Regions from separate parts of the Paenibacillus sp. FSL R7-0210 genome, predicted to be linked through region 1. Evidence: predicted binding sites of a transcription regulator. Region 1 holds the regulator's gene; each other region holds the start of a gene.
The links. Region 1 encodes Rex, which represses fermentation and respiration genes when NADH is low (regulators of the CRP and FNR family bind a similar motif). Its sites were predicted from a motif close to TTGTGAAATATTTCACAA; they were not measured.

Region 1 (7,724 bases):
CTGGGCGGCTATGATTCCGCGCATTTTCTCTTCTGAGGTGCCATTGCTCAGTTCCTCAGCATACAGGTCGTTGTCGCCTCCGGCAGGCTTGCCCTCCAAGGTGAAACGGACCCACACCATCAGCTCGGTCCCTGCTTCATTTTTACCGGTCAGCACCCAGTAGATCTCATTCTCATTCCAGACAGATTTCTGGGCCTTGGTTACCTCTGTTAGTCCGGCACGCGCCCGGGCCAGCTCCTTGGCCTCACTCCGCTCGTTCCACTGGTCCTTCATAATGTAGGCATAGAACTGGCTTAGTCCGAACAGAAGGAGCAGCACCACGGTAATCCCCAGCCAGATCCATTTTCTCCTCTTCTTCTTCACCACGCTGCTTCCTTTCCCGTTCCCTTGAATTACCGTTTAAGCAGGCTCTCGAACGTCTCCTGTGCTTTGCGGCGGATGGCTTCTTCATCAAGTGTCAGGCATTGTCCATGCTTCACAACCTGCTGGCCGTTCACCCATACATGCTCTACATCCTTGGCACTTGCCGAATATACGGCATGGGAGAGCAGATCGGTATGCGGCAGCAGATGAGGCTGGTCAATATCAAGTGCGATGAAGTCGGCCTTCATTCCTGCTGCAAGCCGGCCCACCCCGCTTAGGAAAATAGACTGCGCCCCATACTCCGTAGCCATCAGAAGCGCCTCAGGAGCCGGTACCGCTGTAGGATCACCGCTTACGCCCTTGTGGATCAGAGCCGCCAGCCGCATCTCTTCGAACATATCCAGATTGTTGTTGCTCGCCGCACCGTCTGTCCCCAGAGAGACCTTAACCCCGGCTCTCAGCAGCTCAGGAACACGGGCTACCCCGCTGGCCAGCTTCAGGTTACTACCGGGGTTATGCGACACGCCAACGTTATGGCGGGCCAGGATCCCGATCTCTTCATCGTTCAGATGAACCCCGTGGGCAATGAGCGAAGGACGGGTGAACATCCCGAGCTTCTCCAGATGCGCGACCGGACGCAGGCCGTAGTCGGCCACGTTCTGTTCCACTTCATGGCGCGTCTCGGACATATGGGTGTGTATTGGCAGGTCTAGATCATGGGCAGCCTGCACAAACTTCATGAAAAACTCTGGAGGACAGGTGTACGGGGCGTGCGGTGAGAGCATGGTCGTAATTCTGCCGTCAGCCTTGCCGTGCCAGTTACGGGCAAAAGCAATCGCCTCAGCAAGCTTCGCTTGCTGTACCTCTTCCGGGCACAGCCCAATTACGCCGCGCATCAGCACAGCACGAATACCGGACTGCTCCGTTACTTCCGCTACCCGGTCCATATGATCATACATATCGAGGAAGGTGGTTGTGCCGCCCTTCAGCATTTCCAGTACAGACAACGAGGTTCCCCAATATACATCATCACCAGTGAATTTCTCTTCCATCGGCCACATCTTCTCCTGCAGCCAAGTCTGAAGCACCATATCGTCGCCGTATCCGCGCAGCAGTGACATGGCCGTATGCCCATGGGTATTGACCAGACCCGGCATGAACAGCAGACGGCTGCCGTCTATGACCTGTGCACCATCCTCCACTACCGGCTCAGCTTCACCTATGTAAGTAATCAGATCATTCTCCAGGGACATGTACCCGCTCAGTACCGGCTTGTCACTGCCCGGAACCAGGAAGTGCCCATTCTTGATTATCGTGATCTTACTGCTCATCTTCAGCCTCATCCTTTCCATCATGCAAATAATAGGCCAAGCTCTGCAGATCTGTGGTGAAATCTGCGGCATGAATCCGGATATTGGCAGGCGTCTTGAGAATAACCGGTGCGAAGTTCAGAATCGCTTCGATACCGGAATCCACAAGAATATCGGCTACGTTCTGGGCTTCGCTGTCAGGCACGGTAATAATCCCGATCCGGATGCCCTGCGAGCGGATGGTACTGCTTAGCTCCTCCATCGGCTGCACAACCAGCGAGTTGATCTGCTGGCCCACCTTCGGCGGGTAGGCATCGAAGATGGCAGTAATCTTCATCGTATCCTTCAAGTAAGCGTTGTAGTTAGACAAAGCATGACCGAGGTTACCGGCTCCAACCAGTGCAACATTAATTTGCTGGTCAAGCTTCAGGATATGGCGGATCTTCTCAATCAGATAAGATACATCATAGCCGATGCCTTTTCTGCCAAAATCACCGAAATAAGCCAAATCCTTACGGATCTGGGCGGGATTTAGGTCAAGCTTCTGGCCCAGCTCCTGAGAAGAGACTGTGGAGATTTCACGTTTTTGGAGATCGTTCAGGAAACGCAGGTACACTGGGAGCCTGCGCACGACGGCCTCCGATATTTTATCCGATTTCATGTATTCTCCTCCTTAAAAGTTTTGTTAGCCTACACTTCATTCCGTACAATTATAGCAACCGTGCCCCGCCGCCTGCCGGAGTGGCAGGACAGGCGGGAACGGATCTTCAGGATAATCATGACTTATTAATAATAGCAATAGCAGATGAATTAGGAAACCCCGCCGTCATCCAGCCATTCGGCAATTCTCGGGACCATCTGCTCGGTGAGCATATGCTCCATCTTGGGACCGGGGAGCGAGTACAGAAAGTACTTTCCGTAATGCGATTCAATCACTCTGGTATCGTACACAATTACGATGCCCCGGTCCTGCGCCGTGCGGACCAGCCGCCCGAAGCCCTGCTTGAAGCGGATGACAGCCTGCGGCACGGACAGCTTCATGAACGGATTCTTCTTCTGTGCCTGAAGCAGCTCTGACTTCGCTTCTGCCAGCGGGTGATTCGGCGGCTGGAACGGCAGTCTGACAATCGCCAGGCAGGTCAATGCTTCTCCAGGGATATCCACCCCTTCCCAGAAGCTGCTGGTACCCAGCAAGACCGAAGCCGGGCTGTCCTGGAAGCGGCGGATCAGCTTGCTCCGGCTGCCGCCTTCCACACCTTGTCCGAGTACCGCGATATCCTGTGAGGCAAGTGCCTCCTTCAGCGGTTCATACACCTGGCGCAGCATCTTGTAGGAGGTGAACAGCACCAGCATCCGCCCCCGTGTTGTTACAGCTGTCTCAGCAAGGGAGTGCACGAGGGTGTCCACAAAGCGGGCATCCCCAATACTCCCCTTGACGCTCGGGAAGTCCCGCGGAATGACCAGGAGAGCCTGCTCACGATACTTGAATGGCGACGGAAGCAGTGCAGTCATCAGACGCCGCTGCTCTGCAGCCTCGCCAAGACCCAGGTTATCAATCATGAACTGGAAGGATTTATCCACGGATAAGGTGGCCGAGGTCAGGATAATGCTCTTCTTCTTATCGAAGAACAGCTCCCTGAGCTGGGTGCTGACATCTACAGGAACAGCATACATTTGCAGCGACTTGCCCTTATAATTACCGCTTCCCTCCAGCCAATACACGATATTCTCATCGTTCAGACTCATGAAGAAGCGGATCTGCTCTCTAATGGATGCCAGATCCTTGAATAACCCGCCGATATCGGTCACAAGACTGTCTGAGGAGGATTGGCTGTCCGTGTCACGCATCTCACTGAGCATTTTGTCGCCCTTGCGGATGATATCGCTCAGACTGAGGTTCAGTGTATTCTCAAGGGCAGCCAGCTCCTCCCAATCCTTCGGCTTCTTGCCCGGCTGCAGGCGTGCCACCAGCTGGCCTGCTTCACCGGCCCCTGCATCGCTGCGCTCGGGCAGCAGGCTGAAGAGCCGGTCGCTGAGCGCATCCCAGGACTCCTTCACCGTCAGCAGATCGGGATAGATCCGGTCGATCACGCCGCTCCATTCGGAAGCCTGCTCACTGCCCGAAGACTGCAGACTCTGGCGGAGGGCAGGCAGCTGCCCGCTCCGGCTATCCTTATAGAGTCGGGTGAGGGTATGGGCGAATGTGAAATATTTCATCTGCATGCCAAGATGCTTGCCGGCAATATCCTCCAGATGATGGGCTTCATCAATTACAAGATGGTCGTACGCCGGAAGAAGCTGATGCCCGGCTTTGACATCTGCGAACAGCTTGGAATGATTGGTGACCACCACATCGGAGATCCCGGCTTCATGCTTGGCCCGGTGGTAATAGCATTTGCGGAACCACGGACAGGCGCGTCCCAGGCAGGAGTCGGTATCACTGGCCACCGTCTCCCAGAAATCGCCGCCCCGTCCGCTTAAGTTAAGCTCCTCATCATCGCCGGTCGTCGTCTGAGTCAGCCAGACAAGCATTTGCGCAGCGGTGAGCGCTTCTTCCCTTGGACTCGTAAAGTCCTTTTTGTTCATTCTATGTTCGAACTTGCGCAGACACAAATAGTGCCCTCTTCCCTTAAAGATGGAGGCCTTGAACGGGAACGGCACAACGCTGGTTAAGAGCGGAATATCCCGCTCCCGCAGCTGGTCCTGAAGGTTAATGGTATGCGTGCTGACCATCACCTTCTGATCGCTTTTCACACTATGGTAGATGGCCGGAAGCAGATAACCCAGCGATTTGCCTGTGCCTGTTCCCGCTTCAATCAGCAGATGCTTGTCCTGCTCAAGCGCTGTAATGACCTCATGGATCATCAGCTCCTGGGCTTCTCGGCTCTCATACTGGGGAAGAACAGCCTTCAGCCGCTTGGTTACCTCATCCATATATTCTTCAAAGGTAATATTCTCCAGCGGATTGACGCTTCCTTCCTCCCGTGGCGTAGCCAGCTCTGCCCAGTCCCCCACAGCCAGCGCAAGCTGGCGGTAGAAGCTCAGCTCACCTTCCGGCTGAAAGGTCTCCATCTCCCGCTCCCGCAGCAGTCCGTCGAAATACCAGGCCAGATCACTGTCTTCGTCCGCGAACAGCTCATTCAGCCGCTGAATCGTCAGCAGCGGCAGACTCTGCAGCTCTTCCAGACATTTGAGCAGCACAATAGCCGTGGCAAGCGCATCACTGTCCGCCTGATGGGGACGGTCATGCGTAATGCCGAAGTGGCTGCTTACCGCGCCAAGCTGATAGGTGCTCAGCGAGGGAAAGCATATTTTGAGAAAATCGATCGTATCCAGAATCCGCCCCTGAAACGGCAGGTAGCCGCAGCGGTCCAGCGCATTCTGCAAAAAATGAAAATCAAACGCGACATTGTGTCCGACGAGGACTACATCATCCAGCAGCGGCACCAGCTCCATCATCATCTCATCGAGCTCCGGCGCATCCTGTACATCGCTGTCTGTAATTCCGGTCAGGCCCGTAATAAAAGGAGGAATTGGCGCTCCGGGCTTGACATAGGAACCATACACCCGGGAGATCGTCCCGTCTTCTTCTATAATGGCAAGGCCAACCTGGATGATCTCTCCCACAGATTGGGTTCCCGTAGTTTCAAAATCAAGCACGGCAAATTTCATTATAAGTTCTATTCCCTTTCACTTGAGACTCTTTATCAGCATAACAGAAGTTACGAAAAAAGGCGATGCACACCCCGGGAAGTGGGGCGCATCGCCTAAAGAAACCGAGGATAAATTATAAAAGCGAAACCAGCTGATGGCCAAACTCCAGCTTCCCGCCCCGTCTGCGGCACACCTCCAGATTCACGTTCGGCTCCGGCAGATCAGGATCATGCAGCAACGACAGGCTGAACAGCTCACTGGCTTCATTGAAGCGTTCCTGGGAAGCCCGGATACAGCCCAGAGCATTATAGATCATCGCCTTCAGCTTCACCTCACGGATCAGGCCCAGCATGTGATTCAGATGTCCCCAGGCGGTATCGCCTTCTCCCTCCTGCAGATAAGCCATGGCCAGATACAGGCGGGCAGCGAGGCTGTCCGGATATTGTGCCGTAACCTCCCTGAACTGTTCAATGCACTTGCGGTACATCAGCAGCTTATAATAGCCCTGGCCCCTGACAAAAGCATCCATCCCAAGCTCAGGGGCCTCCTCTTCCGGCAGCTCCTCCGGCTGAACCTGAAAATCCGCCTGTTCCCGGAACTCGCTTAGCTTCTCGGCGAAGACCAGCCATTCGTCCATTACATTATCACTGATGCGGTGGAGCATATTATACTTGGATAAAAGATCGCTTCGGCGGGCACCCTCCGCAGTAGGATAGTCGGCTTTGATCTCCTGGAGCATCTTGTTCATCTCAGCAAATAAATGTTGAAACACCGGACATCCCACCCTTACTGATAATGAAGTCAGCTTAAGCTTGCCTTACTTCATTATCAGCAAGTACAGGGGTCTTCATCCCTGCCATTGATTACATGGCTCAAAGCTCAGAATTCAGGCAATCGTCGCATGAATCTCATGATCCGCCAGCTTCACCGGCTTGTTGCCCGCATCAACGAACACTACAGTCGGCTTGTGTGCCGCCAGCTCCTCGGAGGACATGACAGCGTAGGATATAATAATCACTGTATCGCCAGGCTGTACCAGACGCGCCGCTGCCCCGTTCAGACAAATGACGCCGCTGCCGCGCGGACCTGGAATGACATAAGTCTCCAGACGGGAACCGTTATTATTGTCCACGATCTGCACCTTCTCGTTCTCCAGCAGGTCTGCGGCTTCCATCAGATCTTCATCAATGGTAATGCTGCCCACATAATTGAGATTGGCTTCAGTGACCGTTGCCCGGTGGATCTTGGATTTCATCATATGTCTAAACAAGAGCGTGTGCCTCCTTAGGAATAAATACATTATTATCAATGAGACGGGTTCTGCCGAACTTCACGGCCAGAGCCATTATAACCTCTCCGCCCGCATCCGTCAGCCTGCTGCCGCCTTCCAGCTCTTCCAGATCAGGGAAGGTTAGAATCTCCGCATAATCAATGACCGCAAGCGGCGATTCAGAAATGACCGAGACCAGCAGGGCCCGTGCTTCATCTACCGTACGAATGCTGCCCTCTTCCATAGCCTGGCGCACCTCGCGCAGGGAACGAGACAATACCAGTGCCTGTCTGCGCTCCTCGCTGCTCAGATAGACATTGCGGGAGCTAAGCGCCAGCCCATCTTCCTCGCGCACAATGGGACAGGCGATAATATGCACGTTCATGTTAAGGTCAGACACCATCCGGCGGAGAACCGCTACCTGCTGGGCATCCTTCAGTCCGAAGAAGGCGTAATCCGGCTGCACGATATGAAACAGCTTGCTGACCACAGTAGTTACTCCGTCAAAATGTCCCGGACGCGAAGCGCCGCAGAGCTGTGACGTAAGCGAGGAGACCGATACGCCTGTACGGATCGGCTGCGGATACATCTCTTCTACACTTGGGATGAACACCAGGTCCGCACCTTCACGTTCAGCCAGCGCCAGATCACGCTGCTCATCGCGCGGATAGGAAGCAAAATCCTCATTCGGGCCAAATTGCAGCGGATTGACAAAAATACTCATCACCACCGTGCCGCTCTTCTCCCCTGCCTTACGCAGCAGACTGGCATGTCCTTCATGCAAATATCCCATGGTAGGCACAAAACCAACAGGGCCATGGCCCCCTTGACGCATATATTCGAGCGCTTCGCGCAGTTCAGCAATCGTTCGGATCACTCTCATTTTATTTCACTCCTTTGCCGGCATTGCCGTATAAAGATTCCAGAACGGTCTCGTCCGCGCTAAAGACATGCTCTTCCGCAGGGAACGAGCGGTCCTTCACTTCCTGAACGTAGCTGGTGATGCCTTCACGAATTAGAGTGCCTACATCGGCGTAGGTTTTGACGAACTTTTTCTCCCGGTAAGGCGAGGCATACCGCAGGACATCATGAAATACCAGAACCTGTCCGTCACAGTAACGCCCGGC
Region 2 (7,724 bases), 270 kb from region 1:
ATATGGGAAAATATCCGGATTGAACGTAATCTGCACCGCCTCAACATGTCCGGTGGTTTCCGAGCATACTTCCTCGTAGGTCGGATTCACGGTATGTCCGCCTGTATAACCGGAGATAATCTTGACAATGCCCGGAAGCTCTTCAAAAGGGGATACCATACACCAGAAGCATCCACCGGCGAAGGTGGCTTGCTCGGTCTTGACATTTATAGAATCAGCTTGAAATTCACTCATTGTTATCCCTCCATCTGTAGAATGCAATTAAATAGATCACAATTTAATTATAAATCAAATAGAGGCTTACTGCCAGCATACCGGAAATTCTTGAAGCGTCAGCGGCCCGCAGAAGGACGGCGGCGCATGGATAATCCAGCTACAGCCAGTACGGCAATATACACGATTATAGCTACAGCTGCACTTCGCGGATGCTGGAACATCTGTCCTCCGAGGAAGGCGTAGAGGGCGATGCCAGGAATTTTGCCAAGTGCGGTGGCTCCAAGATAGCTCCAGAAAGGCAGTCCGGCGGCACCGGCGTAGATATTCACAGCCATCTGCGGAATGAACGGTGCCAGGCGGGCGATCACTACAGATGCAAAAGGACGCTGCTGCACAGCAGACACAAATCTGTCCAGCGCCGAAATACTGCTTAGATAGGCCATAGATTTGCTCCGGAACATGGATGCAACGACTCCATAGACAAGGGCTGCCGCGATTGTGGTAGCGCTCCAGCAGATTAACGCTCCTGCGAAGCTTCCATAGGCATACCCGAACAATCCGATAATCAGCTTGTAGGGCAGGACCGGAAATAAGGCCAGCACTGTGGCGGCGAGCATGGACAAATACAAAGGATGATCCTCTCTAAGCCAGGCCAGGAGTTCATACCTGTAGATAAACGCGAGGATTATGCACGAAACATACAGAACAACCGTTAACCATTTTCTCATTATACTATGCCCCTTCTTCACTCCATCCATTTCATCATACTGAAAAAAAAGCAATTAAAGCAATTATTGAAGCAAAGATCATTGTTCCCGCAGCATGTCACGGTATAATACATCTATAAGGGAATTGAAATTCCCCCAACATGTAAGGGAGATGCTGTTAATGAAACTACCTGTCCGCAAAAGAGTGGCAATGATCGGCATAGGCGATATTGCCCGTAAAGTCTATTTGCCGCTGCTCTCCCGGCATGATCAGGCCGAGGTGGTGGGAGTGCTCAGCCATTCCTCTGCTACGGTCGAGCGGGCAGTCCAGGCGTATCGCCTTCAGCGGGGCACAACCGAGCTTACAGAGCTGCTGTCCTGGGATCTGGATGCTGTGTTCATACATAGTCCTACAACTACGCACTATGAGCTGGTGACCTCTTGCCTGGAGCATGGGGTGTCCGTGTATGTGGACAAGCCGCTCTCCTATGATCTGGAGGAATCCCGCCGGATGGCAGAGCTTGCTGAGAGCAAGGGGCTGCTGCTGGGAGTGGGCTTCAACCGCCGCTATGCCCCGATGTATGCCGCCGCCAAATCCTGGCTGCATAAGGCCGGAGGCATCAGCCAATCCACCGCAGTCAAACACCGGACGAAGCTGCAGCAGGGTAACAGCCATGAGACGATCCATGATGACCTGATTCATATGCTGGATCTGCTGCTCTGGCTGTCCGGCGGGGATTATGAGCTGCTGCACACCAGCCTGAGGGCGGATGCGGAGGGGCGGCTTCTGCACGCCTCGGGAATGCTGGGCTGGGATAACGGGACCACCGGCCATTACAGCATGGTCCGGGATGCAGGGGCCGATCTGGAGAAGCTGGAGCTGCACGGACATGGCAGGTCGGTTGAGGTGACGGACATGGAACGGGTTATATTATATGAGCAGGGCTCGTTGCCGCGCACGCAGAACTTCGGCAGCTGGGATACCGTGCTGGAGCGCAGAGGCTTCAGCGGAGCGGTCAGCCATTATCTCAGTAATATAGCGACACCGGAGCAATGCGGTATTTCCGCTTCGGCCGTATTGCCGAGCCATGAATTAGCAGCAAGATTAAGCCGCTGAGCGGTTAGCATCGCAGCAGAGAGGAGAACAACATGGAGGATTATGACAACAAGTCGATGGAAGAGAGGATTATCGAGAGCTACAAGCGGGACGAGGAAATGATGATTCTTGTATTTGCCCAGTGGTGTGTGAATAATAAGCTGGACCCGCATGCCCTGTATCTGCAGGCTTATCCGCAGCAGGAGGGCAATCAGGCGCTGGCCAATGCGCTGGCCCTGACGGTATCCGCGGAGGAGGCCGGGTTCATCTCCGATGATACAGTGCTGGGAGTACTCTCCCTGTACAGTAACGATGATCTTGCCTATGTGGTTACAGAGGCCATCCAGCTAAGACGCAAGGCAGAAGACACCAAGGATTGAGAGCGTAAATATAATAATAGGGGTTAATGAACTTTTTTTTGGCAAACGATGTTCATTCCAGAATAAATGTGGTAAAATTATATATACTAACTAATTGTAAGCTTCATAAGTGAGAGGTGATAACCATGGAAGAACATCAACTGACGATGTGCCCGAGATTTGAGACGGCTTTTTCGTTTCTGGGCAAGCGTTGGAACGGACTCATTATTCAGACCTTGATGAGCGGCCCCAAGCGGTTCAAGGATATTTCCGGACTGATTCCGTCAATGAGCGATAAGATGCTGTCCGAGCGCATGAAGGATCTGGAATGCGAGGGCATTCTGGTACGTCATGTGTACCCGGAGACACCGGTGCGCATTGAGTATGAATTAACAGTGAAGGGCCGTGCGCTTGAGCCGGTCATGCAGCAAATCCAGTCCTGGGCCGAGAGCTGGGTGGAGTAGCAGTACCGTAATATATATTTGATGACAGCCTCTTGCCGCGTATCCGGGTAAGGGGCTTTTCATATGCTGTTCTGCTTGAAATATAAGAATTTATAGGTTTCACACGATAACTTATCCTTCTATTTCTCGCTGAAACGGTACCGTCCTTTATAAGGACGGCAATGCCGTTTTCGCTTGTTTATGCAAATTTTGCCCAAATAAACCTTGCACTTAGGCCCTACCTGTGTAATATAATAGAACATACTAAATATTACGGATGTGTGGAAGCGTTAACAAAAGTAGGAAAAGCCCAGGGTTATAAGGCAGACGGATGCTTACGGGATGTGTTTTGGACGATGCTGATGAAAGGAAGCGGAGGGCTCACACAACTTTTAGGAGGCGAGGACCATGACCATCACCTTGTTTTCCCGGGAAATAACCTATGGAAAAAAGGATGTCGCCGAACTGGAGACTGCTTCGATTAAAGTACAGCTGATCTATGACAAGGTGTTGTTCATGCTTCATAACTATCTCCCGGATTCTCTGTGGGATGCGTGGATCGGTGTGCCGTATGAGATCATTTCTTCTCTTTATAAAGGGGATAATGACAGCGGGAGTGTGTTTCAAAAATGGATTCAAGGCCCGTCCGGCTGGAAATGTATCGGTTGTGAACGGCATTGCCTGGAGCCGGTAACGGCTAAGGGAGGGAGTGGCTCAAATGCTCAGCGCCGTTTTACTTTTCATAATGGAATTAGCCAGAGCATGGTACTTCAAGCTGTGATATGGTCCATGTATGAGAATACCCGGCTGCTCCAGCCTTACCTGGGGGAGGCGGCTTTTCTGAGTGAGGAGGATATGGAGCTGATCTCTGTATATTTCGTGCCCACCTACCTTACCCCGGCACCGCTGAGCGAATTGAACAAACCGGCCAAAGAATATAAGGATAAGAACATCAGAGTGTATCAGGAATGGATCTCTGCCCCCGATCTGGTGCTGCAGTGGAACGGCGGCCTGACCGAAGGCAGATGGATGACGGGTGTATATGTGGATCATTCGCGGTTCGCCGGACTTGGCCCCTACCTGAAGGATGCGCAGGGCAAGCGGACTTACATGCAGGCGACGGTTCGATAGAAAAGGTGAAGCTCGAAAAAAGAGTTGAACTTAAAACCAAGTCGTCGCTGCGGTGAACATTTGGACTTCCGGCCGCTATTGTGTTTGGATTTCCTGATACAAACCGCTCTTCGCGGTAGAAATCCAAACACAAAGGCGATCGCTCCGCTCCTCCTTTATTTGTACTTCTAGTCACTCACAGCAGTACAAGCCACTCTACTCCGCCCGGTTATTCCTCCGCCGGATCAAGTACACGGTGCTTAAGATGACCAGTCCTGCTGTAACGGAAATGATCAGAATCACCTTCCCGTTCGCACCGCTGTTTGCTGCTGATTGGGCGGTTGGATTCACGAAGGTAACGATAAGGATGCAGGCTGCCACCACGATCGCCAGCAGTGCCCCCAGAACGTTTTTCCCTTTTGCTCCGCCCTGTGCTCCGCCCGGTCCCACATATGCACCGCTCCAGATCAGCCGTACGAGATAGGAACCCACACCCAGCATGAAAATTGCGTAATTACTAAGCGGATATTCCAGCCACTTCATTCCGTAGTTTTGCAGCGCCATGTCTGCCAGCAATAAGAATGCCATCAAAAGAAATGCCTGATTCCCCGCCTTGTGCCGCTGCTGCAATTGTCTCTCATCCAGGTTCGTTCTGCTCATCCTTCGTTCCCTCCCAAAATAATTGATCCAGCGTCTTCCCAAGGGTTACACAAATGTCAATGCACAACCTCAGAGTGGGGTTGTAATCACCATTCTCAATCGCGATAATTGTCTGTCTTGTGACCCCCACGGCATCCGCCAGCTGCTTTTGCGACATGTCTTTTGCCGCTCTGGAGGCTTTGAGCCTCAGATTCTTCCCCATTCCCTCACCTCACGCATATTGTAAAATATATAAAACAAAATGTCTAGTATATTTTACATAAGAATACTAAAAGTTCGCGTTCATTAAAATTTGTTATATTCAGTGCGTACAATCACAAGTTCCGCCTAAGCCCAGTGATAAGGTGTAGAAGTGAAAAGAAGCACAAACCTACATCTTAACCTGAGGAGGGGCCAACATGGCGTCCAATCAATTAAACGATACAACAATTCATCCCGGGTTCACCCCGGAAGCAATGGTCAGAGATATTGTCCTGCAGTTCCCCAAAGCAGCAGATTATTTCAAGGCACAACGGATCGATTTCTGCTGCGGAGGTGCCAAGCCGCTGGCTGAAGCCGCTGCCGAGAAGGGTCTTGATCCGGCAGCAATGGTGCAGGAGCTGAACAAGCTGCAAGAGCAGCACCCGGTTCTGGAAGAGGATACCGCCTGGAACGAGGCTTCTTCGGAGGAGCTGGTGGATTATATTGTGAACAAGCATCACCGTTATCTGCGTGAAGAGCTTCCGTTAATCAGTCAAAATGTAACCAAGGTGTTCCGCGTTCACGGTGAGGATTCACCGCACCTCGGAGAAATGCACCGTCTGTTCAATATGCTGCGTGAAGAGCTGCTGCAGCATACAGCGAAGGAAGAAGAGAGCGAATTCCCTAAGATGCTGGCCTACACTCAGAACCCCACCGAAGAAGGACTTGCGGAGCTGCGCGGACTGCTGCATAATTTGGAAGCTGAGCATGACGGGGCCGGAGAGATTCTGCGCGAGCTGCGCAGAGTTACTAATGACTACACACCGCCTGCACATGCCTGCACGACTTATCGCCTGACCTATGCCCGCCTTGAAGAACTGGAAGGCATGACCTTCGAGCATGTACATCTGGAGAACAACATTTTGTTCCTGCGGTATCAATAGAACCTGCTGCAAGGTAGAAGTCCCTTCGGGGGCTTTTTACTTTTTCTTCCGGCAGAAATGATTTGAGAACCCTTCCTCTATGCGTTATCCTTAAAGAGTCTGGGAAAATACATATGAAGGCGGTGCCGTGGGATGTCCACGAAATGGATGCGCTTCATGCTGTGCCTTCTCTTGCTAGCCGCGGCAAGCGGTTGTGGCTTGGGATCAGAGAATGGCGGCAGCAGTAACGGAGGCCAAGGATTAACCTTTTCAGTCAAGGTGGGTGACAGTGAAATGGCCGGAAGCTCGGCCAGATTGCTTAACGAAGCTTACGTGCCTGGGAATTCAATAATAGAGCTGTTCAGAAAGAGCGGCGTTGTTACATTTTCAGCGGATGGAACCAGTATTCTTGAGGTGAATAAGGTCTCCCTGGGTCCGGATATGAGCTGGGAGGTTCAGGTGAACGGCAAGAAGGTTCAAGAGCTGAATACGACGCTGGAACCGGGTTCGGCCATTACGATGTCAGCAGGGCCTGCCGGAACCGGAAAGATGTTTCAGCCTGTCATCATCACGGTGAACGGGGGGAGCGAGCAGCCGGAGCTGACACATTCGCATGTGCTTTCTTTTATGCAGGATATGTCCGTCAAGGGACTGCTCAAGAACAGCGGTATGGTCCGGCTTGCCGAGGATAACCGGACGGTGCTTACTGTTATGGATTATACACCGCTCAGCAGCGAGGAATGGAGACTGAAGGTCAACGATAAAGGTCTGCTCGGTAATGGAGTGGACATGAAGCTCAGTCCGCAGGACAAGCTGGAGATCTCTCTGGTACTGAAATAAGTGAATGAAGTATATGAGTGAGATCATGTACCCGATGAATGGATATCTGTGCGAAACTGCATGGGTATCCGTTTTTTTTGGACAGGAGAAGTCATCTCCACTTGTGTGAAAAAATTCACATACCGTGTGACTGTGGTCACACTTGTCATGGAATTGGGGACAGTATAATTTCTCTATCAGGTAAAGTTATTGAAGAAATCAGAGTTTCTGAAGGAGGGTCTACCAGTGGCAGCGGAAAGAGAAAAGTTAGTGCTGATTGGGAATGGCATGGCGGGAGTAGGCACTATTGAACAGATTCTGAAGCTGGGCGGCGCTTATGATATTACTGTCTTCGGCAGTGAGCCGCATCCCAACTATAACCGGATTATGTTGTCCTATGTACTTGAAGGCAGCAAAACAATTGAAGACATCATTCTCAACGATCTCGGGTGGTATGAAGATAATCATATTACACTGCATACCGGCACAACTGTTACCCGGATCGATGAACAGAACAAACTAATATTGACCGATAATGGACTGGCGGTTCCTTACGATAAAGCAATTATTGCAACAGGCTCGAATTCTTTCATTCTACCCGTACCCGGCAGCACCAAGTATGGGGTAGTCGGGTTCCGCGATATCGCGGACTGCGATGCGATGCTGGCAGCGGCGAAGCAGTACCGCACGGCGGCTGTGATCGGTGGAGGACTGCTAGGTCTTGAAGCTGCGAAAGGCCTGGTCAACCTGGGTATGGATGTTACCGTTGTGCATCTGCTGGAGGATCTGATGGAGCGCCAGCTGGACCGTACCGCTTCTTCAATGCTGCAGGCAGAGCTTACACGTCAAGGTGTGAAATTCGCCATGGGCAAGCAGACGGTAGAGCTGACAGGCGAAGAACGGGTTACCGGTCTGCGCTTCAGTGACGGCAGTGAGCTGCCGGCAGAGTTTGTAGTGATGGCTGTTGGAATCAAGCCGAATGTCCAGCTTGCGAAGGACAGCGGAATCACCGTTAACCGCGGGATCGTAGTTGACGATTATATGCAGACTTCTATGGCAGATGTGTATTCTGTCGGCGAATGTACAGAACACCGGGGAACCTGCTACGGACTCGTTGCACCGCTATTCGAGCAAGGGATGGTTCTTGCCAAGCATTTGTCTGGTGTACAGACTCCGGGCTATGAAGGCTCAGTTGTAGCAACCAAGCTCAA
Region 3 (7,724 bases), 2.7 Mb from region 1:
GACGGTATACTGGTGAATCTTCAGCATGGCTGAGATCAGGTCCGGGTGACCGCAGGCATAGCCCATCCGCCAGCCGGTCATGGCGAAGGCCTTGGAGAACCCGCTGACCAGGATCGTCCGGTCAAGCATCCCCGGCAGCGAAGCGAAGCTGACATGGTTGCTTCCATACGTAAGCTCGGCATATATCTCATCCGAGATGACGATAAGATCATGCTTCTCTACCACCTTGGCAATCGGCTCCCAATCTTCACGGCTCATGATGGCACCCGTCGGATTGCTTGGATAGCAGAGAATCAGAATCTTCGAGCGCGGGGTAATCTTGGCCTCCAGATCCTCGGCAGTCAGCTTGAAGTTATTCTTCCCGAAGGTCTCAATGCCTACCGGAATACCGCCGCCGATAGCCGTAATCGGAGAATAAGAGATGTAACATGGCTCGGGTATCAGAATCTCGTCTCCTGGAGAGATCAGGGCACGCAGAGCCAAATCAATGGCCTCGCTGCCGCCGACTGTGGCGATAATCTGATTCGCCGGATCATACTTCACGGCGAAGCGGGTCTCCAGATACTCGGCAATCCCCTCGCGGAGCTCGGGCATTCCGGCATTGGAGGTGTAACCGGTGAAGCCTCGTTCGAGCGAATAGACGCAGGCCTCTCTCACATGCCAGGGCGTCTTGAAGTCCGGCTCGCCGACACCGAGCGAGATAATATCCTTGCTGCCTGCCGCCAGATCAAAAAACTTGCGGATGCCCGAAGGCTGAATCTGCTGGACCAGCGGGGCCAAATAAGAGTTCATCGACTTGCCTTTATCTCCTGTGTGCTGAGCGTTATTAATGATCATGACATTACATCCTTCACGGAGATATCATCAGACGGTTGTCTTCCTCATGCTCTTCAAAGATGATACCGTCCTGTTTGTATTTTTTGAGCGTAAAGTTCGTCTTGGTAGAGAGCACAGCATCAATCGGTGACAGCTTCTCAGACACAAAATTAGCGACCTCGCGCAGATTGCGTCCTTCCACTTCCACCAGCAGATCGTAAGCGCCGGACATCAGATAGACGGATTTAACCTGCGGATACAGATAGATCCGTTCGGCAATGCCCTCGAAGCCGCGGCCCCGTTCCGGCGTAATCTGCACCTCGATCAGCGCCGTCACCCGTTCATCATCGACTTTGTCCCAATTGACCACCGTCGCGTATTTCACAATGACATGATCCTGCTCCATTTCAGCGATCACGGTCTTCACATCTTCTTCCTCCGCACCAAGCAGGGTCGCCATTAATGCCGTTGAGCTTCGCGCGTCCTCCTTGAGCAGTTCCAGCACTTTCCTCTTCAATTCATTCATTCTCAGGGCCTCCTGCAAAAAAGAGTTTAGTATTAATATGACATGAAAAGTGCCGTTCTGCAAACAAAATAACCCCGCCGAGGCGGGGCTATTTGACTTCATTCCCTTTATATTTTCTCCTGCATGGCCGGGTAAGCGCTCTAATGCTTCACAGGGCCATCGCCAGGGTTACATATAATAGGAACCGTTATGATGCTGCTGGACGTTCGGCTGGTGCTGCGAAACATTCGAATGCTGGTTATACGCTCCTGCCCCGCCTGTTTTCTCACGCACGAACTGCTGCAGCTTCTGCTGGGTCTGCTGGGCACTCTGAATCTGCTTGTCCACATCCTGGCGCAGCGCTTTGCCCGGAGGGGTGTACATGTTCATTTGCGACATCTGCATGTACAATTCCCCCTGAATTCTGAGGGTATCCATAGTCAGATCATTGAATACCCGTCTGACGGCGGGACAATTCGATTCTGTAGCTGCTGTGGTGTACTCGCGGACAGTCCGCTTCAGATCAGCCAAAATTGTGTTCAGTAAATCTTCATCCGCCATAAACGGTGTTCCATTCTGTGCGTACACAGTAAAACCTCCTTCAAAGTTTGTGGGTTCTGTTATTGCGGCTGTGATGGTGCGTACTGCTGATGCTGATGGAGCAGCTGGACCAGCATATCCATGTGATGGGTATGACTCTGAATCTGCTGGATGCAGATCCCCTGCACGGCAGAGTTCTGAGTGGTTCCGGCTGTAGCCGCGAGCTGCTTAATCAGCAAATCCTCATTGGAAATGGAATCGGCAATGTATTCCAATTCTTTTCCGCTAAGTGCCTGCATTTGGTTAGATTGCATGTTCGGTAGTCCCTCCTTCTGGTTGTTCAAGCGTTCCTTAGTATGCTTCCGGAGAAGGCTGTTTATGTGCCCGAAGGTACATTAAGCAAGCTCACATATGATGAATAATCCTTAAGGTCTTGACGCATGAGACTCTTCAATAGTGCAAATAATACTACTCTGAATGACATAAAGGAGCGAACAGATCTATGAAACTCGTCAGCGGGCAACTGCCCTGGGAACACACACTGCCTGAGCCTCCGGTATATCCGGTGCTTGAGGAAGATATAACCTGCGACTGTCTCATTGTAGGCGGCGGGATGGGCGGAGCGATGATGTCTTACCGCATGTCCCTCAGTGGAGCAGATACCGTTCTTATCGATAAAAGAACGATCGGTACCGGAAGCTCCCACGCCAATACGGGATTGCTGCAGATCGCCAATGACAAGTCGCTGACAGCTTGCATGAATACTTTCGGGGAAGAGAATGGCGTGTTGTTCTACAAGCTGTGCCAGCAGGCCATGCGTGCGATTCTTGACCTGCCCGGCAAGCTGGACATCGATCCGCAGATCATTGAACGCACCAGTCTGCTCTATGCCAGCGTCCCGGAAGATGTGGATATGCTGAAGCAGGAGAATGAGAATCTGATCAAGCACGGCTTCGACTCGGAGTTCTGGGAGGCGGAGAAGATCCGCGCCCATTACGCCTTCTCCAAACCAGGTGCGCTGTATTCCAAAGGAGATGCGGAAACCAATCCGCTGCGGACGGTACACAGCCTGATTCATAAAGCGCACTCCGGCGGGGTAAGGGTCTATGAGCATACCGAAGCCCTTCATTATGAGTACAATCCAGACGGCGTAATCTGTCATACCGGACAGGGGCGGATTGTTGCAAAGAAAGTCGTCTTTGCTATGGGGTACGAGACCCAGGAGATGAAGAAGGACCGGGGAGCAGAGCTGATCAACACCTATGCTATTATGACCGAGCCTCTGCCACATCTTCCAAAATGGCATGAGCAGAGCCTGCTCTGGGAAACGGCCCGGCCTTATCTGTATTTCCGGACTACCCCGGAAGGCCGGATTATCGCCGGCGGCAAGGATGAGCAGCTTACCAGCGTGGAGCGGCGTGAGGTAAGAGTCCTCTCCCAGTGTGAGCGTCTGGTCGAGGAGCTTACGGCCCTGTTCCCGGAACTTCAAGGAATCAAGGCCGAATATTCCTGGGGAGCGGTCTTCGGCTCCACCCGTGACGGACTGCCTTATATGGGGCCGCACCCGGAATTTCCGCATTGCTACTTCATTGAAGGCTATGGCGGAAACGGCACGGTCTACAGCATGATTGCCGCCGAGCTGCTTGCCGATACGCTGGCCGGCAAAAGCCGTCCGGAGCTGGAGCTGTTCTCGCTGACCCGGTCGGCCAAGCCTGCGCCCTCCCCGGCGATACAGCCTTAGAGCTGCAACACAGAAAGGGATGCCCGCATAGCCTGATGGCTGCGGAGCATCCCTTTTACATGAGAACAATATAGGATAATAGCTTATTGCGCTTTTACAAATTCAGCCGACTTAATCCCTGCCTGACGTCCGAAGATAATGATCTCGGCTACCGAGTTACCGCCGATGCGGTTCTCACCGTGCAGCCCGCCGACCACTTCTCCTGCCGCGAACAGGCCCGTAATCGCCTTGCCGTCTTTGTTCAAGACCTCAGTGTTGGTGTTGATCACCACTCCGCCCATCGTATAGTGAATCCCAGGGCCGATCTGAATCGCATAATACGGAGCACCGGACAGATCATTATCCATACCGGTAGTTCTGCCGAACTCGGCATCCGACTTAGCTTTTACCGCACTGTTCCAAGTATCTACTGTAGTCTTGAGTGAAGCTGCAGGAACTTTCATCTGATCCGCCAGTGCCTCGATGGTATCTGCGGTCTTGACTACACCCATCTTGATGTATTGATCTACCGCCTTGACACGGGATTTCACTCCGGCGTCGAACACGAGATAAGCGGATTTCTCAGGAAGTGTATTAATTGAAGCCGTCACCTTGTCACGGGTATCCATCTCATTGCCGAAGCGCTTGCCCTCAGCAGATACAAGAATAGCCCCTTCTCCCCGGACCGCTTCACCGATCAGGTAGGATTTCTCCTGCTGTACAGTCGGGTGAACCTGAATCTGATCCAGGTCTACGGTAGTTCCGCCGACCTTCTCAATCATGGCAATGCCGTCGCCGGTGCTGCCAATCTGGTTGGTCGTTACCAGTCCTTGCAGATCCGGGCGAACCTTGGCAATCAGTTCCTTGTTGGCACCGAAGCCCCCGGTGGTTACGATAACTGCTGCTGCGCTGATCGTTTTGTCATCGGCCTGGTTGAACAGCACCTTCACGCCGTTCACCTTACCATCCTGTACCGTAAGCTCCTTCACATCCGCATTGACGAACAGCGGAATTCCCTGCTCCTGAACATTGCGGACAAGTCCTGCTACAAGATATTGTCCCACGGCCGAGCCGTCCTCCGGACGATGGGTACGCTTCTCCTTCATACCGCCGGTAATTGTAATATTGTTCAGGCGGATTCCGATGGAATCGAGCCAGTCAATGGCACCTGCGGATTGATCCACGAAGAAGTGCAGCAGCTCCTTATTGTTCGTATCATGTCCGCCCTTAAGGGTCTCTTCATAGAACAGTTCGTTGCTGTCTTCGATGCCCTGCTCCTTCTGGAACTTGGTCTGCGAGGCATTCATCCCTGAGGAGGATTTAGTCGTATTGCCGCCGGCAACCGGCATTTTCTCTAAGATCACCGGGTTCATGCCGGCTGCTTTGGCTTCCAACGCAGCAGACATTCCCGCACCGCCTGCGCCGACGATGACGATATCATATTTATCCTTTAACTGATCGTACGGAGTATAGCTCGCTTCGGATGCTCCCGACACGGCTTCTGCCTTCTCTGTAGGTACAGTGGTTGCTGCCGGCTCTGTGGCCGCGCTGCCCGCTTCCTTGCTCTCATTCTTGCTGCTGCCCGCATTGTTGTTTCCGCAGCCTGCAATGACCAGCATCACGGAGAGAATGAGGATAAGCGCCGCTGTTAATCTCTTATTCATGTGAGTTGTGCCCCCCTTGTGCATATTTTCACAATTATCATAGCGCCAAAGAAGCGGTTTGTGGAACCTTCCGTAAATTATTAAAGAGTTTTGTAACTAAAGTAAGCGGGTATGCAGACCTTAAATGTTCACACACCCTCCTCCTCCTTCACCTCATAAGGCACATCCACGATAAAATGTGCTCCCGGCCCGCAGCCGGCGGCAAGCTCAAGATGACCCCCCAGTTTGTCTACACTTTTCTTCACCAGATATAGGCCGATTCCCCGCTGTTCACCCTTGGAGGAGTAGCCCTGAACGAAGATCTTCTCCCCCAGGCCCGCCGGAATTCCCGGACCGTTGTCGCTAACCTCGCATAGCAGCCGCCCTTCTTCATATTGAAAAGCAAGCTCCACCCGCTTCACGGGTTGCTCACAGAGCTCCCCCAGCGCCTCCAGAGCATTATCCAGCAGATTGCCGGCAATCGTAATCAGCTCATGAATCACCTGCGGATCAGCCGGCTCCGGCAGATAGCTGTCTCCGGTCAGCAGCAGCTCCATCCCCGCTTCGCGTGCCCGGCTCAGCTTCCCCAGCAGAAATCCGGCCAGCACCGGGTCCTTGATCTGTCTTGTGATCGACCCGATCTCCTTCTGGTAATTGCTTACCGTTCCCAGAATATATTGCTGCAGCTCATCATACAGACCCATATGCGTCATGCCCATAATGACATGCAGCTTGTTCATGAACTCATGGGCACCGGAGCGCAGCGCTTCTGCATAGACCGAGACTCCCGACAGCTTCTCTGCCAGCACAGCCAATTCGGTTTCATCCCGGAAGGTAGCAATCGCGCCAACGATATTCCCGTTCACCCGGACTGGCAGGCTGTTCACCAAAAGAGAGCTGTCTCCCAGCTCCAGCTCCCGGTCCTGTATCCCCTCTCCCTCAGCCAATACCTGCTCAAGACCCAGCTCCGGCCAATACTCGGCAATCTGCCGGTTCATGGCGCTCCCGCCAATCCCCGCTGCCCGCAGAAGCCGCTGTGCTTCCATATTAAGGATGGTAATCCGCGCCTCCTGATCTACGGCAATAATTCCCTCACGCGTGGATTCCAGCATCGCACTGCGTTCCTGGAGCAGCTTGGAGATGTCCTCCGGCTCCATCCCGAACACCATCCGCTTGATCCGGGCCGCCAGAATGAATGCTCCTCCCGCTCCAAGCAAGGCTCCCGAGACCAGAATCGCAATAATCGTCCACTCATTCATCAGAACCAGCCGCTCGACCCGCTCCAGGGACAGACCGGCAATGACCACACCCACCTGATGCCCCCGGTTGTTATAGACCGGCACGAAGCCGCGCAGGGATCTGCCGAGCGGACCGGCCCCTTCGGAGATGCTCTCCCCTCCGCGCAGCGATATCTCCTGGCCGCCTCCCGCAAAGGGAAGACCTACCAGCGAAGCATCCGGATGAGAATAGCGGATTCCCTTCATATCTGTCACGACCACGAACATAATATCATTGCGGCGGGCGATCCTTGAGGTGTAGTCCTGAATCTCCTTGCTGTTGCCCTCACTGAGTCCCTCAGAGACCAGCGGAATCAGGGCGATGGTACGGGCAATCGTAATCGCCTTATCCTCCAGCGCCTGCCGGGTCTGCGGAATAATCTGATTCCGGAAAATAAAATATAAAATCAGCAGTACCAGCAGGACAACGGCAGACACCATGACGGCAATCATTGTGCGCAGACTGTAGCTTTTTTTCCTGGCCACTGGTGCGAAGACCTCCCTTCATGTCCCATATTCCTATACCATTCGAACTATATTATTTGAACTAGAATTTGTAAAGCTACTCCAGAGTGATTGTTTCTGGGGATGGAACTATGCAGCAAGCCCAGCCGTTCTGCCGGAGACAGGAGGGCTGGGCTTGCTCGGGTGATATGACCACAACACTTTTATAAGCTATTGAATGATGACTTACTGCTTCTTGGCCTGTTCCAGCGCCTGGGTCACCGCTTCAATAATTCCGCCGCTGGAGCCGGAAGCACCAGAGAGAGCGTCTACGCCTTCTGTGGTTTGTTTTTCAATAATTTCAGGAATCGTATTCTCTACAGCCGCATCGATCATCGCCTGCGTCTCCTTATGCTCCTGTACGGTAATGGCGTCGATCTTCTCATCTTTGATCTCTACCGCCACTTTAATATCACTCTTAACCCCTTTGCCTGTTCCATCATAGGTCCCGTCCACATACTTGCCGGAAGATGATGAGCATCCAGCTGTTAGTACTGTTGCAGCCGCGAGGGCAGAGAACAGCAAGGTTTTTGTCCACTTGTGCATGAATAATTCCTCCTTCTGAAAGTTCCTATTTCTTAAGTGCCTTCACAGCTTCATCCGCTGCGATCCGCCCGAAGGTAGTGATGTCTGCCAGTGCATTACCGCCCAGACGGTTCGCGCCGTGTACTCCGCCGGTTACTTCGCCCGCAGCATACAGCCCGGCAATGACCTGATCC
Region 4 (7,724 bases), 4.7 Mb from region 1:
AGGCTGAAGAAGCGGTGAAGATGGCGAAAGAGACGGGACAAAGCATTGCCCGTGTAGTCATCCCGGATGCGGCGGACAATGTCAGCGAAGTGAATGTCCAGATTCCGGCGGAAACCGCCAAATTGCTGAAAGAGAACGGCATTGTACTGGAAATCTATACGGAGAATGCAATTGTGCGTGTTCCGAATGAATCGCTGGAAGGCATCGGACAAGACTTCTATTTCCGGCTGGTGCCGGTGAGAAGTGCAGCAGAGCGGAGTGAAATCGAGAAGAGAGCCACGCTTGAAGCTGTGGTCCGCGAAGTGGCGAAGAACAACAAAATCGAAGTGGTCGCCAGACCGATGACCATTGAGACGAATCTGTCCAGCAGGGCGGTAACCCTGATCCTGCCGCTAAGAGATGTGAAGCTGCCTGCGAATGAAGCGGCGCGTAATGCATTCCTCGCACAGCTCGGTATTTTCATTGAACATACCGACGGTACGAAAGAGGTTGTCAAAGGCAAAGCGGTTACCTATAAAGAGGGACTGCTTGGACTGGAATTCTCGGTAAGCAAATTCAGTACCTTTACGATTATTAACTTCAATAATCAGTCGCCTGCTACACATGTATCCTATATCGTTGGCTTCCCGGATGGTCAATTCAAGCCGGACGAACGGGTAACGCGCTCGCAGATGGCGCTCATGATTGCCCGGAATCTGGGCTATGATGCTAGTGCGGCTGTAGGCACTCCTCCCTTCCCGGATGTAGCTGTCCGCCATTATGCGGCAGCAGCCATTGCCTTTGTGAATGCACAGGGCGTGATGAAGGGTGATCCGGCCGGGAAATTCCGGGGCAATGCACCGATTACGAGAGCAGAGATGGCTGCTGCTGCAGCCAACTACCTGAAGCTTGCCGTACCGGCAGACGGAAAATCGGGCTTCAGCGATACCACTGGACATTGGGCCCAGGCGGTAATTGAAGCCAATGTGTCGGCAGGCCTGCTCAAGGGCTACCCGGACGGAAGCTTCAAGCCGAATGCTTACCTGACCCGGGCGGAAGCTGTAGTCATTGTTAATCAGATGTTTGACCGCGGCCCGCTCCATGGAGCAGATGCTGTGAAATTCCCGGATGTCTCCAAGAATCATTGGGCCTACCTGGACATCCAGGAGGCTGTCATCGACCATCAGTACCGGATCGACAGTGAACAGAAGGAACAACGGGTTACAGAATAAATGGATAGGGGTTGGAGGAGAGATCATTTCTCCTCCAGCCCCTAAATCATTAAATTTGAAGTATAATGGTTATAAAACCGTACCGATTTCCAGTTGCGAAGGAGATCCGAATGAGAGCAATCCTGATTGACGATGAAGAATTGGCACTAAAGGCTTTGGAACGCCAATTGCATGCGCTTGGTTGTTTCGAGATTATCGGCAAATATACCGATCCGCTGCAAGGGCAGCAAAAGGTAGAGGAGACCGAGACCGATATTGTGTTTCTCGATATTCATTTACCGGAGCTGAGCGGGATTGAGCTGGCGGAAAGGCTGCTGGAACGGAGACCCGATCTGCAGGTTGTATTCGTAACGGCATATGATAATTATGCGATCAAGGCTTTTGAGCTGAATGCCCTGGATTATTTGCTTAAGCCGATTCATACGGACCGTCTGAAGCTTACAGTTCGGAGATTGAATGCTCAGCAGAAGCCTGGCCTGGCAGCCCGGGCAGCGTCAGCGCAGACAAGCTGGAGAATGCTGATGCTCGATGCCTTCCGGATCTACGAAGGGAGTCAGGAGCTTCCGTCACTGCAATGGAGAACGGCGAAGGCGCAGGAAATCTTCTTTTACCTGCTGCATCATCGCGGCAAAGTGGTCAGTAAAGCCACTCTGATTGAATTGCTGTGGGCTGATTTTGATCCGAACAGGGCCTATCCGCAGTTATATACGGCTGTGTATCATATCCGCAAAATGCTGGAGCCCTTCAGCAGAGAACGGATTCTCCTGCAAAATACGGCGGACGGCTATCTGCTCAAGCTGAATGGAATCTGCCTGGACGTTGATGAGTTTGACCGCTTTATCCAAGCGGGGTTAGAGCTCTCGAATGACACACTGCCCGAATACGAACGAATCCTGAAGCTGTTCAAGAGCGAATATCTGGAGGGGTACGATTATGTGTGGGCGGAGCTTGAGCGGCAGAGATTCCAGCTGCAGTGGATTCGGCTGAAGCTGAATCTGGTCCGCTGGTATATGGGGAATGCAGAATATGAACAGGCCTTCAAGCACATTGAACAGGTCTGCACCCGCTATCCGTTAGAGGAGCAGGCGCAATTATTGTACATGCAAATATCGGATAGAATGGGCTTTCATTTTCTGGTGCAAAGACAGTATGTATTGCTGGAAACGGTCATGGAAGCAGAGGTTGCGGAGAAACCGAGCCGGGAGATTGTCAAATGGTATAGGGATTGGGATAACAAGCGTCAAAAAGGGTGAATCCGTGGATTCATCCTTTTTGCCCTATCTAAATTATGATATATTTAATCTTGAATATTTCGTTCTGCAAAGTTCCGGCGAAGGAGAACCCCATGACCCAATTTGTCTACAAGCAGATTATTGCTGACCTCAAAACGAAGATCTTTGCCGGGCAGTACGCCGATATGAAGCTGCCGGATGAGCGCAGTCTCAGCGAGGCGTATCAGGTTAGCCGCAGTACCATAAAGCGTGCGCTGATGAAGATGGAGAGCTCGGGCATTATTTTCAAGAAACGCGGCTCCGGCACCTTCATCAATCCGTTATACATAAAGAACGATTCGATCTTCAATTACGAAGGCTCTAATCTGGGGGTGTCGGATAACTTCCAGATGCACGGCAAGAAGCCGGAGATCAAGGTGCTGAGCTTCGAGGTCATCCGGCCCACGGAGGAAATTCAGCGGGATTTGTTCCTGATGCCCCATGATTTCGTGTATAAGATCGTGCGTCTGCGCCTGTTTGAAGGTGCGCCTTTCATGATTGAGACGGGATATATTCCGATCAAAATTGTGCAAAATCTCGACCAGACGATTATTGAGGGGTCGATTTTTCATTATCTGGAGGAGTCGCGCAATCTGGCGGTGACCAAATCCTTTTTGTCTATTTTTGCCGAGCCTTCACTGCTGAATGATCAGGAGCTGCTCCATCTTAAGGAGAATGAACCCGTAGGGATTATGGAGGGGATCTTCTTCCTGGATAACGGCACGCCGTTTGAGTTTTCGCATATGCGCTTCCATTATGAGTATCTGAAGTTTAACACGTTTGTATCTGTGCATTAACGGATGGACGGTGTAAATAGCATAACTGAGGTATAGCAGGCCGGGAGGAATCCCGGTCTTTTTAGAGTTTTTTAATATAACAAATTAATCCATAATTATAAAAATAAACATCTTTTTGTGCGTGATTTGCAGAGGAATTCATACTATGTTCAAAATTTCACAATATTGGACCGTATTAATTTCTAAAAAGATTGAATTTCTGAAATGCCGATGTATGATGTAAATGTAGAAGTGATACATTCAATTTACAAAGAAAAAGATTAGGGAGTGGAAGACATGGGATTAACAATCGAACAGGTGGATTATTCCTCGAAAACGTATCTGGCAAAGCTTGACGCTTACTGGCGTGCAACGAACTACATCTCCGTAGGTCAGCTTTATTTGAAGGATAATCCGTTGTTAAGAGAACCGTTGAAGGATGCAGACGTCAAAGTGAAGCCGATCGGACACTGGGGCACGATCCCTGGGCAGAACTTTATCTATGCGCACCTGAACCGCGTAATCACTAAATATGATCTCAACATGTTCTATATTGAAGGCCCGGGCCATGGCGGTCAGGTGATGGTATCGAACTCTTATCTTGACGGAACCTACACCGAAATCTACCCGCAGATCACTCAGGACATCCCTGGTCTGAAAAAGCTGTTCAAGCAGTTCTCCTTCCCTGGCGGTGTTGCCTCCCATGCAGCTCCTGAAACACCCGGATCGATTCATGAAGGCGGCGAGCTGGGTTACTCCCTGTCGCACAGCGTGGGTTCGATTCTGGATAACCCTGACCTGATCTCCGCTGTAGTTGTAGGTGACGGCGAAGCAGAGACCGGTCCTCTGGCCGCTTCCTGGCTGTCCAACCGGTTCATCAACCCGATTACAGACGGTGCTGTGTTACCGATTCTGCATTTGAACGGCTTCAAGATCAGCAACCCGACCATCCTCTCCCGGATGAGCAGAGAAGAATTGACCGCCTATTTTGCCGGCAACGGCTGGGAGGCATTCTTCGTAGAAGGCGAGAACCCGGATCTGATGCACCCGGAAATGGCTAAGGTGCTGGATACAATCGTAGAGAGAATTGCCGCCATTCAGAAGAACGCCCGTGAAAATAACGATACTACACGCCCTGTATGGCCGATGCTGGTCTTCCGCTCCCCTAAAGGCTGGACCGGTCCGAAATCGTGGGATGGCGTACCGAACGAAGGCTCCTTCCGTGCCCATCAGGTGCCGATTCCGGTCGATCAGAAGAACATGAAGCATGCTCCGGCATTGCTTGAATGGCTGAACAGCTACAGACCTGAAGAACTGTTCGATGAGAATGGCCGTCTGAACGCAGATCTGGCTGAAATTCTGCCAACCGGCGACAGACGTATGGGGATGAACCCTGTAACGAATGCCGGCAAGCTGATTAAAGACCTGCACAAGCCGAACTTCCGCAACTATACTCTCGATAATTCCGCCCCAGGCCAAGTAATTGCACAGGATATGGCCGTACTGGGCAAATACCTGAAAGAGGTTGTAACCCTCAACGAAGAGAACCGCAACTTCCGTATTTTCGGACCGGATGAGACTATGTCTAACCGTCTGGGACCAGTATTCGAAGTGACCAAGCGTCAATGGATGGATGCCATTCAGGAACCGCAGGATGAATTCCTCGCTCCCTATGGCCGTGTCATTGACTCCCAGCTGTCGGAGCATCAGGCAGAGGGGATTCTGGAAGGGTATGTACTGACTGGCCGCCACGGATTCTTCGCCAGTTATGAAGCCTTCCTGCGCGTGGTCGATTCGATGATCACCCAGCACTTCAAGTGGCTGCGCAAGGCTACAGATCAGACCTGGAGAGAAGACATTCCTTCCCTGAACGTGATCGCTACATCGACAGTGTTCCAGCAGGACCATAACGGCTATACCCACCAGGATCCGGGTCTGCTCGGCCATCTGGCTGACAAGAAGCCTGAATTCATCCGTGAGTATCTGCCGTCCGATGCGAACAGCTTGCTGGCTGTGTTCGACAAGATCCTGAATGACCGCCAGAAGATCAACCTGATCGTATCCTCCAAGCATCCGCGTCCGCAGTGGTTCTCGGCTGACGAAGCTCAGGAGCTGGTGGACAAAGGCCTTAAGATCATTGACTGGGCCAGCACCGACAAAGGCGAAGAGCCGGATCTCGTTATCGCTTCTTCGGGTACCGAACCAACTATGGAAGCCTTGGCTGCCATCTCGATCCTGCATGAGAAGCTGCCTGAGTTGAAAATCCGTTACATTAACGTAGTCGATCTGCTGAAGCTGAGAAGCCAGAAGCTCGATCCGCGCGGCTTGTCTGACGAAGAGTTTGATCAATTTTTCACAAAGGATAAACCGGTCATCTTCGCCTTCCACGGCTATGAAGGCCTTATCAAAGACCTGTTCTTCGACCGCCACAACCACAACCTGCATGTGCACGGCTACCGCGAGAATGGCGATATCACTACACCGTTCGATATGCGTGTACTGAACCAGATGGACCGCTTCGATCTTACGAAGGAAGCTGTGCTGAGCCTGCCGGAAGCAAACAAATACCAGGCTATCGCTGACGAGATGGACGCCATGGTGCAGAAGCATCACGCGTACATCCGTGAAGAAGGCATCGACCTTCCAGAGGTTGAGAGCTGGGTATGGAAGGCTCTGAACTAAGCTCTAGATGATCGTGTTATTTCATTAATAATATAGTAGGCTTCAATTAAGGAGCGCTCCGGTAGTCATGTTGATGGCTGCGGAGCGCTCTTTTTGTCCAATGATTGGAGCTGGATTATGGTCTCCGGGACCTCCGGTTGCAATGCCTTCTTCCGCTGCGCCGCGGTGAGTACAGGCACCCCGTTGCTGCCGTTCATCTCCACCATGTGCTTCCAGTATCGCTTCGGCATCTTCGAGGAACGCAGCCGGTCATTGCGGCGCTCCTTGATGCCGATGGCATGATAGAAGCCGGTCCATAAGCGGCGGTAAGATTCCTCCGTCTCATCCGGCTCAGGCGGGGTCCAACCGTTTAAAGGCACGATGGCCTCACGCCCGGGCTCATGAATCAGCGCAGCCCCATGGGTCTGATCGTAGATCATGAAGCTCTCCCCCTGGAACCGGTCACAGAAATGCTCCTGGATTACAGGCAGCACATAGCCCTGCGGTTCAATGACTGCGGCCATGACCGGGCCGTATACGGAGAAGCGAACGAAGCCCGTATACAGATGCGCTTCATGCCGGAGCTGCTGGACAGCCTTCATCAGCGTGTTAACGGTGTCATCCGCCAGCATATTCATCACCTTGCGGCCATGCCGGAAGCCGAGATACAGGAAGTTCAGCAGCAGCATTTCCTTCTCGGGAGCGCAGCTCCAGAAGCCCAGACGCACCAGCTCCTCGGCTTCGCGGCTGATCCGCAGCGGCAGGGACTTCAGTACCCGTGCGGCCTTGTCTTTGTCGGTCTCAATCCATTTCGCTTCCAGCAGCAGGCCTATTTCCCCGCCTTCAGCATGAATCGCCAGCGGTATCTCCTTCCAGGCATAGCTCTCAAATACACAGCACAGCAGACCCTCGAAGCTTCCGTCATAGGTGTACGCCAGTGCGGACGGCTTGAACATCAGGCCTTCGCCCCCTTGTTGAAGCTGTTCCAGTCCCCGGCGGCGGGCAAGGTGGAGAGGTTAAAGTCGTCGAACAGCGTGAGCTGCTCCACCTGCGGCTGCTGGAGAGCGAGCTGCTCCCCGGACATGAGTGAGCGAAGCAGCGTATGCTCGCTTACCTTCAGCCCCTCCAGCGGCTTATCCTTACAGGTGATGAAGAACTGGGCACGCTTGAGGACCACTCCCAGCTTCTTCAGCGCATGGAAATCGAGCGATCCGGCCCGTCTGGCCTTCACGATCCGCTGTGCGCTTCTAACGCCGATGCCGGGTACACGCAGCAGCATTTCGTACGGGGCGCGGTTGATCTCAACGGGGAATTGCTCCCGGTGGTTAACGGCCCAGCTGCATTTGGGGTCCAGCAGCGGGTTGAAGTTCGGCACGGCCTCATCCAATAATTCATTCGCCTTGAAGCCGTAGAAGCGCAGGAGCCAATCGGCTTGATAGAGCCGGTGTTCCCGCAGCAGAGGCGGCTTGGTGTCTAGAGCGGGCAGGAGGGAATCCTCTATTACAGGGGTATAGGCCGAGAAAAATACACGCTTGAGTGCGTATTTGCGGTATAAGCCCTCCGTCAGATTAAGGATCTGGTAATCGGTATCCGGCGTTGCCCCCACGATCATCTGGGTGCTCTGTCCAGCCGGAGCGAAGCGGGGTGCGTGATTATACCGGACGATATCGGAGCGGTTCTCCTTAATCCGGTTTGTGATCAGCCCCATCGGCTTCAGGATGGACACCTTGCTTTTATCGGGGGCGAGCCGTCCGAGACTCTCCTGCGAGGGCAGTTCAATGTTGACGCTCATGCGGTCGGCAAGC

Region 2: ric (iron-sulfur cluster repair di-iron protein) is a predicted target of Rex. The motif match lies at 4,942-4,959, and genes of this name have one in related genera.
Region 3: MKY64_RS18290 (flavocytochrome c) is a predicted target of Rex. The motif match lies at 5,262-5,279, and genes of this name have one in related genera.
Region 4: MKY64_RS26225 (phosphoketolase family protein) is a predicted target of Rex. The motif match lies at 3,425-3,442, and genes of this name have one in related genera.

Annotation. Positions count from the first base shown of each region.
Region 1 is NZ_JBBPAR010000001.1:1,533,340-1,541,063, reverse strand. Features, by position in the region: gene MKY64_RS06615 (cell wall elongation regulator TseB-like domain-containing protein) at 1-363, opposite strand, end outside; gene MKY64_RS06610 (amidohydrolase) at 393-1,694, opposite strand; gene MKY64_RS06605 (redox-sensing transcriptional repressor Rex) at 1,684-2,334, opposite strand; gene dinG (ATP-dependent DNA helicase DinG) at 2,484-5,345, opposite strand; gene MKY64_RS06595 (tetratricopeptide repeat protein) at 5,461-6,099, opposite strand; gene panD (aspartate 1-decarboxylase) at 6,214-6,597, opposite strand; gene panC (pantoate--beta-alanine ligase) at 6,590-7,480, opposite strand; gene panB (3-methyl-2-oxobutanoate hydroxymethyltransferase) at 7,482-7,724, opposite strand, start outside.
Region 2 is NZ_JBBPAR010000001.1:1,266,741-1,274,464, forward strand. Features, by position in the region: gene msrA (peptide-methionine (S)-S-oxide reductase MsrA) at 1-234, opposite strand, end outside; gene MKY64_RS05280 (TVP38/TMEM64 family protein) at 333-944, opposite strand; gene MKY64_RS05285 (Gfo/Idh/MocA family protein) at 1,105-2,040, shown strand; gene MKY64_RS05290 (hypothetical protein) at 2,073-2,399, shown strand; gene MKY64_RS05295 (winged helix-turn-helix transcriptional regulator) at 2,525-2,842, shown strand; gene MKY64_RS05300 (hypothetical protein) at 3,230-3,952, shown strand; gene MKY64_RS05305 (DUF6773 family protein) at 4,148-4,591, opposite strand; gene MKY64_RS05310 (helix-turn-helix transcriptional regulator) at 4,569-4,793, opposite strand; gene ric (iron-sulfur cluster repair di-iron protein) at 5,020-5,715, shown strand; gene MKY64_RS05320 (hypothetical protein) at 5,848-6,534, shown strand; gene nirB (nitrite reductase large subunit NirB) at 6,760-7,724, shown strand, end outside.
Region 3 is NZ_JBBPAR010000001.1:4,255,211-4,262,934, forward strand. Features, by position in the region: gene MKY64_RS18265 (aminotransferase class I/II-fold pyridoxal phosphate-dependent enzyme) at 1-837, opposite strand, end outside; gene MKY64_RS18270 (Lrp/AsnC family transcriptional regulator) at 851-1,342, opposite strand; gene MKY64_RS18275 (spore coat protein) at 1,511-1,909, opposite strand; gene MKY64_RS18280 (hypothetical protein) at 1,942-2,175, opposite strand; gene MKY64_RS18285 (NAD(P)/FAD-dependent oxidoreductase) at 2,364-3,602, shown strand; gene MKY64_RS18290 (flavocytochrome c) at 3,686-5,245, opposite strand; gene dcuS (DcuS/MalK family sensor histidine kinase) at 5,374-6,987, opposite strand; gene MKY64_RS18300 (FMN-binding protein) at 7,192-7,551, opposite strand; gene MKY64_RS18305 (flavocytochrome c) at 7,577-7,724, opposite strand, start outside.
Region 4 is NZ_JBBPAR010000001.1:6,221,738-6,229,461, reverse strand. Features, by position in the region: gene MKY64_RS26240 (S-layer homology domain-containing protein) at 1-1,211, shown strand, start outside; gene MKY64_RS26235 (response regulator) at 1,322-2,464, shown strand; gene MKY64_RS26230 (GntR family transcriptional regulator) at 2,557-3,279, shown strand; gene MKY64_RS26225 (phosphoketolase family protein) at 3,556-5,940, shown strand; gene MKY64_RS26220 (TIGR03915 family putative DNA repair protein) at 6,006-6,875, opposite strand; gene MKY64_RS26215 (putative DNA modification/repair radical SAM protein) at 6,875-7,724, opposite strand, start outside.